Regions from separate parts of the Synechococcus sp. KORDI-52 genome, predicted to be linked through region 1. Evidence: predicted binding sites of a transcription regulator. Region 1 holds the regulator's gene; each other region holds the start of a gene.
What was found. Region 1 encodes NtcA, which controls nitrogen genes in cyanobacteria. Its sites were predicted from a motif close to GTANCNNNNGNTAC; they were not measured.

Region 1 (3,271 bases):
GGATCGAGCACCGCAACCCGCTTCATCGGGAGGCCTCAATCTTGACGACCACAGGATCGGCGCTCTCGCTGACCCCAGAAGCAATCACCTTCAAGATCACGCTTTGGCTGGGCTCTTCCATCAGACTCTGGGCCAGTTGAGAGACGGCCGATCCATCAAACTGCAGCCCTTCCGTGAGGGATCCCCGCCGTTGCACCTCCGCATAGGCCGAAGCCAGGAGAAGGTTCAGGCGTGTGCGGATGCTCTCCGGAGTGCGTTCATCCTGTTGCAGTGTGGTGGTGGCCAGCACGTCCCCGCTTTGCGCCACCCGACGGTTGGGACGCACCTCGGGGAAGGCGTACACCGCCGTTTCGCCGCGCAGCACATTGGTGGCGGAGCGCAGTGAGATCACCCAGGTGTCCGGTTCTCGGATGATGCTTTGCAGCCGTTGCACGTCGCTGCGGGGGACGCGGATCAACTGGCGTTTGGGGGCTTCACCCGGCCTCACCTTGGCGTAGGCATTGAGATTGGCTTCCTGAAGCAGCCTGTCGACAGCGAGTTTTGCTTGCTCTGGAGCGTCGAGCCGAACCGTTGCTCGCGCCAAGGTCTGTCCGCTGCTGATCACCACCGACCCACGTCTGAGGGCGACCAGATTGCGTTCGAGATCCTTGAGTTCCTGCTCACCGGATCGGATGCGGCTGCGCACACTCTTCAATTCAGCTTCCGTTCGCTGGATATCGGCATCGCGGGAGGCGATATCGCGGGTTAATCGTTCGCGCTCGGCCTCGAGTTGGGCGCGTTCGTCCTGAAGCGGAGCCAGTTCAAGGCGCAGGGTGTCCGCCCGTTGCTGCGCCTGCTTGAGCTCAGCAGCAATCCGCTTGGTGTCCGTTCGGGTCTTGTCCCGTTCCCGTTCGGCTGCATCGAGCTGCCGTCGGCTGTCCTGGAGCCGGGCTTGCAGAGCATCAAGTTCAAACAGTCCCACCCTCAGCTGGCGGCTCACCAGCAGCAGCAGGCCGAGCGACAGTGCGCTGATCAGGCTGCCAGTCAGCACTGTGATCAGAACGGCGGTTCGCCGCGGGCGCATTTTGAACAAGCTCAGCCTGGCTTTGCCAACGCGGCTGCCCAACCGGTCACCCAGGGTCGACAGCACGCCTCCGAGGACCAGGAGAACGAGGATTAACGCCCAGCCGCTCATGGCTGCACCTGTCGGTCGCGTTGCTGTCTAGCTGAAGCGTTTGGCCAGAGCGATCGGATCCAGAACGGTGATTTTTTTGCGATCAATCTGAACCAGACCGGATTGGCGCAAGTCTCCCAGCAGACGCGTGATTGTGACGCGGGTTGAGCCAATCGCTTCAGCGATGGCTTGATGCGACAGGCGCAGATCGATGGTGATGCCCAGCTCATCGGCCACGCCGAAATCTCTGCACAGCACCAGCAAGAAGCTCACCAGACGCGAAGACATGTCCCTGTGGGTCAGGGTTTCGATCATTGTTTCGGTCTGAAGAATCCGGCTGGACAGGCCCTGAAGCAAGCGCAGCCCAACGCTGGTGTCCGCTTCGATGGCGGCCTTCACGGATGTCGCCGGTGCTGTCACCATCTCAACCCTGGTGAAGGCCACTGCGTGATAGAAGCGATCGGATCGTTGACCGGTCAGCAAGGAGAGCACCCCGAAAAGGCTGTTCTCGCGGAGCAGGGCCACCGTGATCTCTTCGCCTGATTCATACACGCGGGAGAGGCGAACAGCTCCCCGGCGGATCAGATACACCCGTTCGGCGGGATCTCCGGGAAAAAAGATTGTCTTGTTGCGGTCCACCAGCTCACTGCTGGCGCCATCCAGATCGCGGATGATCTCCAACAGGGAGCGATTGGCCGGCTCTGGACTGGGAGCTGGAGCCACCATCTGTGGGGCGTATCGGCTGAAACCTCGGCTACTGGTCATGACAACCCCCCTGATGAAGCGAAGTTACGGAGCCATCGGTGGCCGCCATGTAGCCGTTATTACGTAAAGCTGCTGTGCTCGTTCAAGGCTCCATGTTGCGCCTGCATCAAGGATGTCAGGCCCGGCTCCGCAAGATCCAGCAAATCATTGAGCTGGCTGCGGCTGAAGGGGGCTCCTTCCGCTGTTCCTTGAATCTCCAGCAGGCGACCATCGCCAGCCTGCACAACATTCAGGTCCACCTCAGCCCTGCTGTCCTCGCTGTAGTCGAGATCCAGCAAGGCTTCGCCATTCACAAGGCCGACGGACACGGCAGCCACCTGGTCGACCAGGGGTGATTGTTCCAGCACTCCTTGCTGCACGAGCGACCGGCAGGCCTGTTCAAGGGCCAGCCAAGCCCCGGTGATCGACGCCGTCCGGGTGCCGGCATCGGCCTGGATCACATCGCAGTCGATCAGCAAGGTGCGCTCCCCAAGGCGCTCCATGTCGATCACGGCGCGCAGGCTGCGGCCGATCAGCCGTTGAATCTCCTGCGTTCGGCCCGACAGTTTCATCAACTCTCGGGATTGCCGCTGCGGCGTGGAGCCCGGGAGCAACCGGTATTCGGCGCTGAGCCATCCCAACCCCTCTCCCTTGCGCCAGCGGGGGACCTTCTCCTCCAGGCAGACGCTGCAGAGAACAGCGGTTCGACCGGTGTGAACCACTAGGGAGCTCAAGGCAAACCCCATGGGATTCCAGCTCACCGAGAACGGTCGCAACTGCCGCGGGCTTCGACCATCGGTGCGGTGTCCAGGTGGTTGGCTCATTGGTGGTGTGCAGTTGTTCAAGCCTCGCAGGCGGTTGGTTCTCGCCCTGTTCAAACACCATGGGTGGTGTCAATCCCCTTGTGGAATGTCATCTCGCCGCTACATTCAAGGTCTTGCCGGGGTCGCCCGGACGGATGTTGCCGCGATGACCACAAGCCTTGTCGACCCCCAAGCCTTCCAGAACTCCCTGGATCGGGATCAGCAGGCTCTGCAGCGCGCCGGCTTCACTTCCTTGCCTGCCGTCTCCGACCCACCACCTTTGTATGTGGTGGCACCCGAAGGGCAGTTGCAGGTGCACACGGCGCCCTACCGAGGCAGTTTCGCCAGTGTGCTCAGCCAAGCCATGCGTGCCGCCGGCTTGGGCAGTCGTGTTCTGATCAGTCAGTTCCTTAAAGGGGGCGTGCAACAGGGACCCGCCGGTCGCGTTCAACTCTGTGGCGGCCTTGTCTGGCTGCGGCCCGAGGTGCCTCTCTGTCTCTCCTCGCCGGATCATCCCGGTGGTGCGGAAGCGGTGGCTGCGGTTTGGGCCATCTGCCGTCAGCACCTGATC
Region 2 (3,271 bases), 350 kb from region 1:
GCCGCCAACGTTGTCCCCGGCGCTGTCGCCCTGACCGTTGACCTGAGGGACGTGGATTCGACGGTTCTCGATCAGTTGGTGGAGCAGTTGATGCAGCAGGTGGAACGCATCGGTGCTGAAACGGGCTGCCCGATCGCGGTGGACCCTCAGTTCAGTGTTGATCCCACCCCTGCCGATACCCTGGTGATGGCCACGATTGCCGAGGCAGCAGCCGATCTTGGCCTCTCCCACAGCCATCTCCCCAGCCGAGCCAGCCACGATGCACAGGAGGTTGGCCGTCGTTGGCCGATGGGCATGATTTTTGTGCCCAGCCGGGGCGGCTTGAGTCATTCAGCTGCCGAGTTCACCAGTGACGAACAGTGTTGGGCGGGCACTGCGGTGCTGCTGGAAACGTTGCAACGGCTCGACCGTCAGCTGCCGTGACCTTTTCGATCCTGGCCCGTGATCCCAGCAACGGTCGTTTTGGCGTGGCCGTTGCCACCTGTCATCTGGCCGTTGGATCCACCGTGCCCCACATCCGCGCCGGGGTTGGTGCGGTCGCCACCCAGGCCCACACCAATCCGTATCTGGGGATTTGTGGTCTTGAGCGCCTGGAGCAGAGTTCGGATGCCGAGAGCGTTCTGGGCAGCCTTCTGGCGGATGATCAGCACCGTGATCGGCGTCAGTTTCATCTGATTGATCTGGACGGTCGCACAGCCTGTTGGACGGGTCAGGATTGTGGCCCTTGGGCAGGGCATCGCCATCATCGTGATCTGTCTGTTGCCGGCAATTGCTTGGCGGACGAAGGCGTGTTGGAGGCGATGGAGCAGGCCTTTTTGACCAGTAACCCCAGTTTGAAACTGGGCCGCCGGTTGATGCTTGCTCTGCAGGCTGGGGAAGCCGCTGGTGGTGATCACCGCTCCAGCCTTTGCACTTCAGCAGCGGTGCAGGTGAGTGGTGAAGCTGCTTTCCCGCTGTTGGATCTGCGCGTTGATTTCGATGAGCGTGCCGTGGGGCAGTTGATGGAAGTGTACGAACGCAGCCAAGCGCTTTGGGCTCAGGAGTGGAGGGATGAACTGTCGGAGTTGCCGATGCTCAACCGTTTGGTGGCTTGAGCCTTCTCTATCTCTTGCAACACTAAAAAGTCCTGCAACACAGCTGTGTGCAGGACTGATTTGAAATCAGAGGATTCAGTTGGGAACGGAAGCTTCCCACTCAACGTTCAAGCCAGCCTGACGTGCATCGGTGATCAGATCGTCAATGCAATCCATGCCAAAGGCGGCTTGCCCAGACAGCAATGAATCCCATTCTTGAGAAGGAAAGTGGGTTTGCAGCCAGAACACGCCGTGCACGCTGGAGGGATTCACCCGCACGAGGCCTTGATCGAGGCGAGAAGCGATGAGGTCCAACGTCGTTGCTGAAGCTGAACCTATTACGCCCTATTCATTGAATTGAATTTGTCCCCCTTGCTACGGATTGAGAAGTTGGCCTAGCGGGTGTAGTTCACGCCGCGGTAGGTGAGCTTCGCCTGACTTGGGCTGTTGCTGATCTGACGCGCTTGGTACACGTTGCGGCGGTAGACCAGTTGGACGCCGGGTTTCCCCTGGCTGGCATTGCTTTGCTGGTACTGGTGCCCGCGATAGAGAAGGGTGGTCATGGGATGGTCCTCGAAGCAAGCTCAGGTCCCCGTTCCATGGCCTGAGGCGAACTGCGCTTCGCGTGATGCGAAGTGAACGATCGGTAGCTGTTGCTACAAAACAATTGAAGCGCCTGCGCCGGTTGGGTGATGTTCGCAGTGATACCTGTTCAGAAAAGTTTTCGGTTCTGTTTACTTTTGTCCGTAGGAATTAGTGGGCCTCGCTGATCTCAACCAGCTGATCGAGCGCAGCCTCGAAGAAGAGTCGGCCTTGCTCCTGGAGCGTCGCGCCCAGCCTGCGCCAGTCCCGGGTCAGGCGATCGGGCCCTCCAGGTCCAATGGCGCTCACCACGTAGTCATGGTCGTTGGCGATCCAGCGTTGCAGAGCATCACCGTCGATCTCGAGGTGGCACTGCAGGCCAATGGCGTGGGCTCCGATCCGAAACACCTGTTCTGCACAGTGCAGCGATGAACCCAGCAGGGTTGCATCAGCCGGCAGTTGGATCCGATCGCCATGCCAATGCAGCACCAGGCTGCTGCTTTGTTGCCCTTTGAGCAGAGCCTCATCAACTGGATCCGCGATCCAGTGGATCGCGCCGAGGCCCAGTTCCTTGAGCTGCTGTGGTGGTGCTCCCACCTGCAGCGGTCGCACGCTGCCCCCTGCAGCAGCAGCCAAGAGCTGCGCCCCCAGGCAGATGCCCAGCACCGGTCGGCGTTGCTGGTGCCAGGCCCTCAGCCAGTCCAGTTCCTGTCGCAGCCAGTCCATGTCCGGTTGGTCGCGATCGTTCACGCTCATCGGACCACCGAGCACGAGGGCGATGCTGTTCGTACACGCCCTGGGATCCGGCAGGGTCTCGCCCCGGTTGGGCCTCAGGGTCTGAAGGGTCATACCCCGTTGTCGGGCCAGTGCTCCCACCAGTGCGGCGTCTTCGTGGTCCACGTGTTGGACCACCAGCAGCGTGGGGCTCAAAGCAGGAGATAGCGCTGGGCGAGGGGCAGCACCTCAGCGGGCTCGCAGGTGAGCAGTTCACCGTCGGCGAACACCTCATAGGTCTGCGGGTCCACGCTCACCTTGGGCAGCGCTGAATTCAGCTTCAGGGCGCTCTTGCCGACGCTGCGGGTCTCCTTCACCGCCATGCAGGTGCGCTCCAGCCCCAGCTGGCGTTGGATATCGGCATCCATGGCTGCTTCACTTACAAAGGTGAGACAACTGGGGGCGAGGGCTTTGCCAAAAGCGCCGAACATCGGCCGGCCGTGCACCGGGCCGGGGGTGGGAATGGAAGCGTTGGCGTCGCCCATCTGGGCCCAGACGATCGAACCGCCCTTCACCACCAGTTCTGGGCGAATGCCGAAGAAGCCCGGCTTCCAAAGCACCAGATCGGCGAGTTTGCCCGTTTCGATCGACCCCACTTCGGAGCTGATGCCGTGGGCCAACGCTGGGTTGATCGTCACCTTGGCGATGTAGCGCTTCAGCCGGTGGTTGTCGTTGCGAGCGGAGTCTTCCGGCAGGGCACCGCGCTGCACCTTCATCTTGTGGGCGGTCTGGAAGGTGCGGGTGATCACCTCGCCCACGCGGCCCATGGCCTGGGAGTCGCTGGCGATGATCGAGAAGGCGCCCAGGTCGTGAAGGATGTCTTCGGCGGCGATCGTTTCGCG
Region 3 (3,271 bases), 700 kb from region 1:
ATCATGCAGCCATGGCACGGAAACGGTCGCCATCGCCACAGAGAAGAAGGGATGAATAACGTCTTTTGAGTTCAAACCCGCTCTATGGACACCAACTCATCTGTGCGATGGCCAGTGTTTCTGCCATTGGTGCTGTTCTTTGGTGGAATCGGTGCCGCAGCAGCGATGACTCAGTTGCTGGGATCGTTCTGAACTTCCAAGCGCGATCAGATCAGGTTCAAAGCCTCAAGCACTTGAGCCCGAATGCCTCCGAGACGGAACCAAGCTTGAACGGCATCGGCCTTGCAGGTGTAGGGCCGCCAGTCGTCGTCTTCAATGCGCCGTTGAATGTGACGCACCACCCGTTCAGCGACGACACGATCGCTGGATGCCTTCAGCACGATCTGCCGGCCATTCAACTCAAACGAGTCAGCCATTTTTGGGTGGTTTGATCAGCTCACCGGTCTGCAACGACACCACAGCGAAACTGCCCACAAAGACAACAGCCACCAGGACAAGAAAGGCCGCTGTGAGATTGCTGATTTCAAGCTGCCCGAGCATGAAGGCCAACAGATCTGGCATCAACGGCAGCGAGGGTGATTTAGCTTAAACCCACTCGGGTGTGGTCGGAATTCCTGGAGCAACACCATCCAGGGAGAAGGCTTCACCAAACATATCAACGGCTTCCAACATGAGGCTTCTCAGGAGATGCTCGATGAATTGGGCTGAGCCATGGTGCTGGAGGACTTCTCTGGAGCTTGCACAGAAGAATCGGATGGTTTCTGAGGCTGCCAGGTGGAGGCTGCTGAACAGCGGGTGGGATTGTTCAACCAGGAACTGCGGCCCATCATCTTTCAATCAGCTAGGGCAAGGATCGCGGCAGAAGCCTTAAAAATCTGTCTGATCGGCGACCGACGACGAAGGCAAGGTGATCGATCACGAAGCACTTCTGGGTCTTGATCCAGACCCAAACAGTTCAAGCATGGCTGAGGTTAAATGCGCGGAATGATCGCATCGTTGGGAAAGAACTCCTCAAACACACAAATACGGTCGGCCCAACGGGCCTCGACTTCCAAACGCATCAAGCGATTGCGCACCCACATCAAGGTGTCCACATCAATGGGCTTATTGAATTTGTGATGCTGCGCCCTCACCCAGTCATCCCTGTTCTGAGAGCTGTTCATGGCCCCTAAAACTGATGTCCACATACGGTACGAGGGGAGGCTTTGGGCGCCAGCAGCTTCACATTGAGTAAGCATCAGAAATCACTCAACCGCAGACGAACTGTTCGGCAGAACAACAAATTAATAGAAGCTTTGCGTCCGTGAAGGGTTGATCAGAGCTCGAACAACACGATCGGTAGCCGATCCATCATTCCGTTCATGCAAGCAGCGACACAATAAAAGCAATTCATCTCCAGCCGTGATGACGCAAATCAGTGCCAGCCACACTCAGTTGCAGACCATCACGAATGCAACCCCAAAAGCACCGCAACTCAAACCACGCCCAGTGCACACACCGCCCAAACCTGCTTGAGCCGTCCGAAGGCCTGCCCGACCGGAATTCGTGTTCTGTAACAGCCTGAACGACACGTGGATGGACAACCCCTCTATAGAGGGTTTGTGGCAACCGCTACCCAATCACGTTCACCTCGTCTTCGGCGAGGCGCAGTTCGACTCAGGCCATGGAACGGGGACCTGAGCTTGCTTCGAGGAACCCATCATGACCCTGACCTATCGCGGCCAGAAGTACAACCAGAACAACGCTGCTGCGTCCAACGTCCAGCGTCCTGTTCTTGTTTATCGCGGTCAGAAAGTCGCCAGCTGACAACAGCACGACGAACACGTTCAAGCCCCGCATCGGCGGGGTTTTTTAATGGGTTCATTTGCCTTCAGGATCCTGCTGTTTGGCCTTCCAACGTTCAAACCAAACCGCGACGGCGAGGGACACACCCACAGCAAAACCAGCTCCAATCAGCACCACCCCAACTTCCACCGGCATCAACTCGACCTAGCGCTACCCCCTAATCATCGGACAACAGCAATCAATCCATCCAGAGCAGCATCCCTGAACCAACGCGTTATTGAACCAACGCCTGATAAGCCTCATTGACGCGTCGAAACGCTTCAGCCGAACCACCGAGATCGGGATGGTGCTGCTTCACCAGTTTTCGATGCGCCTGCTTGATCTCCACCAGAGACGCGTTGGCATCCAGACCCAGGACCCTTAAAGCGGCCATGCGTGAATCACGGGGGTGAACCGAACCCACACGATCCGTTCGCCGTTGATCACTTCGGGTGCGGCGACCCTGCCGGCTGGAGCTTGAACGGTCTTGGCGCTGACGCAGCTGCTCCACCACCCGCCGTGGATCTTCATCCAGCCATTCAATGGCGCGAACACCAAACAAGGCAAACGCCGCCAGAACTGCCGTTGTTTGTTTGTTGGGCTTGGCTCCCACTGCAGCCAGAACATCAGTTCCCAAACCCGGAACCAGCCGGTCCAGTCTCTGTTCAAGGGTCAAGCGGGCAGGAAAACTGCTGCGGTTGAGCTGATCAATCAACAGCTCCAACCCGCGCTGACGCAGAGCTGACCATCCCGACTGCTGAGCGAGGGACTGCCCCCATGCCTGCACCTGTTGGCGGCTGATGCGTGGTGGTGGCTGGGCCGATGGTTCGCCCCAAGGGCGCTGCGAGCTGGGGTCCTGACGAGAGCGTTGGCGTTGCTGACGTTGAAGTCGCTCCAACTCACGGCTGAGCCGCGACACCTCGCGACGCAGAACATCGTTCTCGGCCAGCAACGCCTCAACGTTGCTCGTGACCCGTTGTTCTGAACGGCCGCCTGACCAATGGCGCGGGTCAAATCCCAAACGGTATCTCCTGTCTCACCACGGCAACAACGCACCGTTGGCATGCCAGAAGCTGCCGCTGGTGGCCATGGTCAAGCCATCGATTCGAGCCAACAAACCCGTCACCGCCTGCTCAGGCGAAATACCACTTGGATTGAAGCGGATCATGCGGGTGCGCACCAATCCAGGATGCAAAATCGCCACGGCGATGCCCCGCGGTTCCAGATCAATCGCCAACGATTTTCCGGCCATGTTGAGTGCCACCTTGGACATCCGATAGCCGTAGGAGCCTCCAGAGCTGTTGTCATCAATCGACCCCATGCGGCTGGTCATCAGTACCAACTTGGCACCGCGCGGCATTTGATCCACCAAGGCCCTAGCCAGCAGCAAAGGGGCAAGGGCATTCACCTCAAACTGGCGACGGATTCCCGCGGGATCCAAATCCGC

Region 2: KR52_RS13500 (DUF4278 domain-containing protein) is a predicted target of NtcA. The motif match lies at 1,720-1,733, and genes of this name have one in related genera.
Region 3: KR52_RS13795 (DUF4278 domain-containing protein) is a predicted target of NtcA. The motif match lies at 1,602-1,615, and genes of this name have one in related genera.

What each region holds. Positions count from the first base shown of each region.
Region 1 covers NZ_CP006271.1:194,043-197,313, reverse strand. Annotated here, with positions in the region: gene KR52_RS01100 (resolvase) at 1-26, opposite strand, end outside; gene KR52_RS01095 (DUF3084 domain-containing protein) at 23-1,174, opposite strand; gene ntcA (global nitrogen regulator NtcA) at 1,202-1,918, opposite strand; gene rph (ribonuclease PH) at 1,978-2,721, opposite strand; gene KR52_RS01080 (cob(I)yrinic acid a,c-diamide adenosyltransferase) at 2,867-3,271, shown strand, end outside.
Region 2 covers NZ_CP006271.1:544,597-547,867, forward strand. Annotated here, with positions in the region: gene KR52_RS02720 (Zn-dependent hydrolase) at 1-423, shown strand, start outside; gene KR52_RS02725 (DUF1028 domain-containing protein) at 420-1,094, shown strand; gene KR52_RS02730 (hypothetical protein) at 1,170-1,388, opposite strand; gene KR52_RS13500 (DUF4278 domain-containing protein) at 1,469-1,636, opposite strand; gene KR52_RS02735 (type 1 glutamine amidotransferase) at 1,827-2,567, opposite strand; gene ureC (urease subunit alpha) at 2,582-3,271, opposite strand, start outside.
Region 3 covers NZ_CP006271.1:2,064,509-2,067,779, forward strand. Annotated here, with positions in the region: gene KR52_RS10515 (hypothetical protein) at 207-416, opposite strand; gene KR52_RS14825 (hypothetical protein) at 409-561, opposite strand; gene KR52_RS10525 (hypothetical protein) at 972-1,163, opposite strand; gene KR52_RS13795 (DUF4278 domain-containing protein) at 1,702-1,806, shown strand; gene KR52_RS10530 (J domain-containing protein) at 2,060-2,845, opposite strand; gene KR52_RS10535 (SDR family oxidoreductase) at 2,861-3,271, opposite strand, start outside.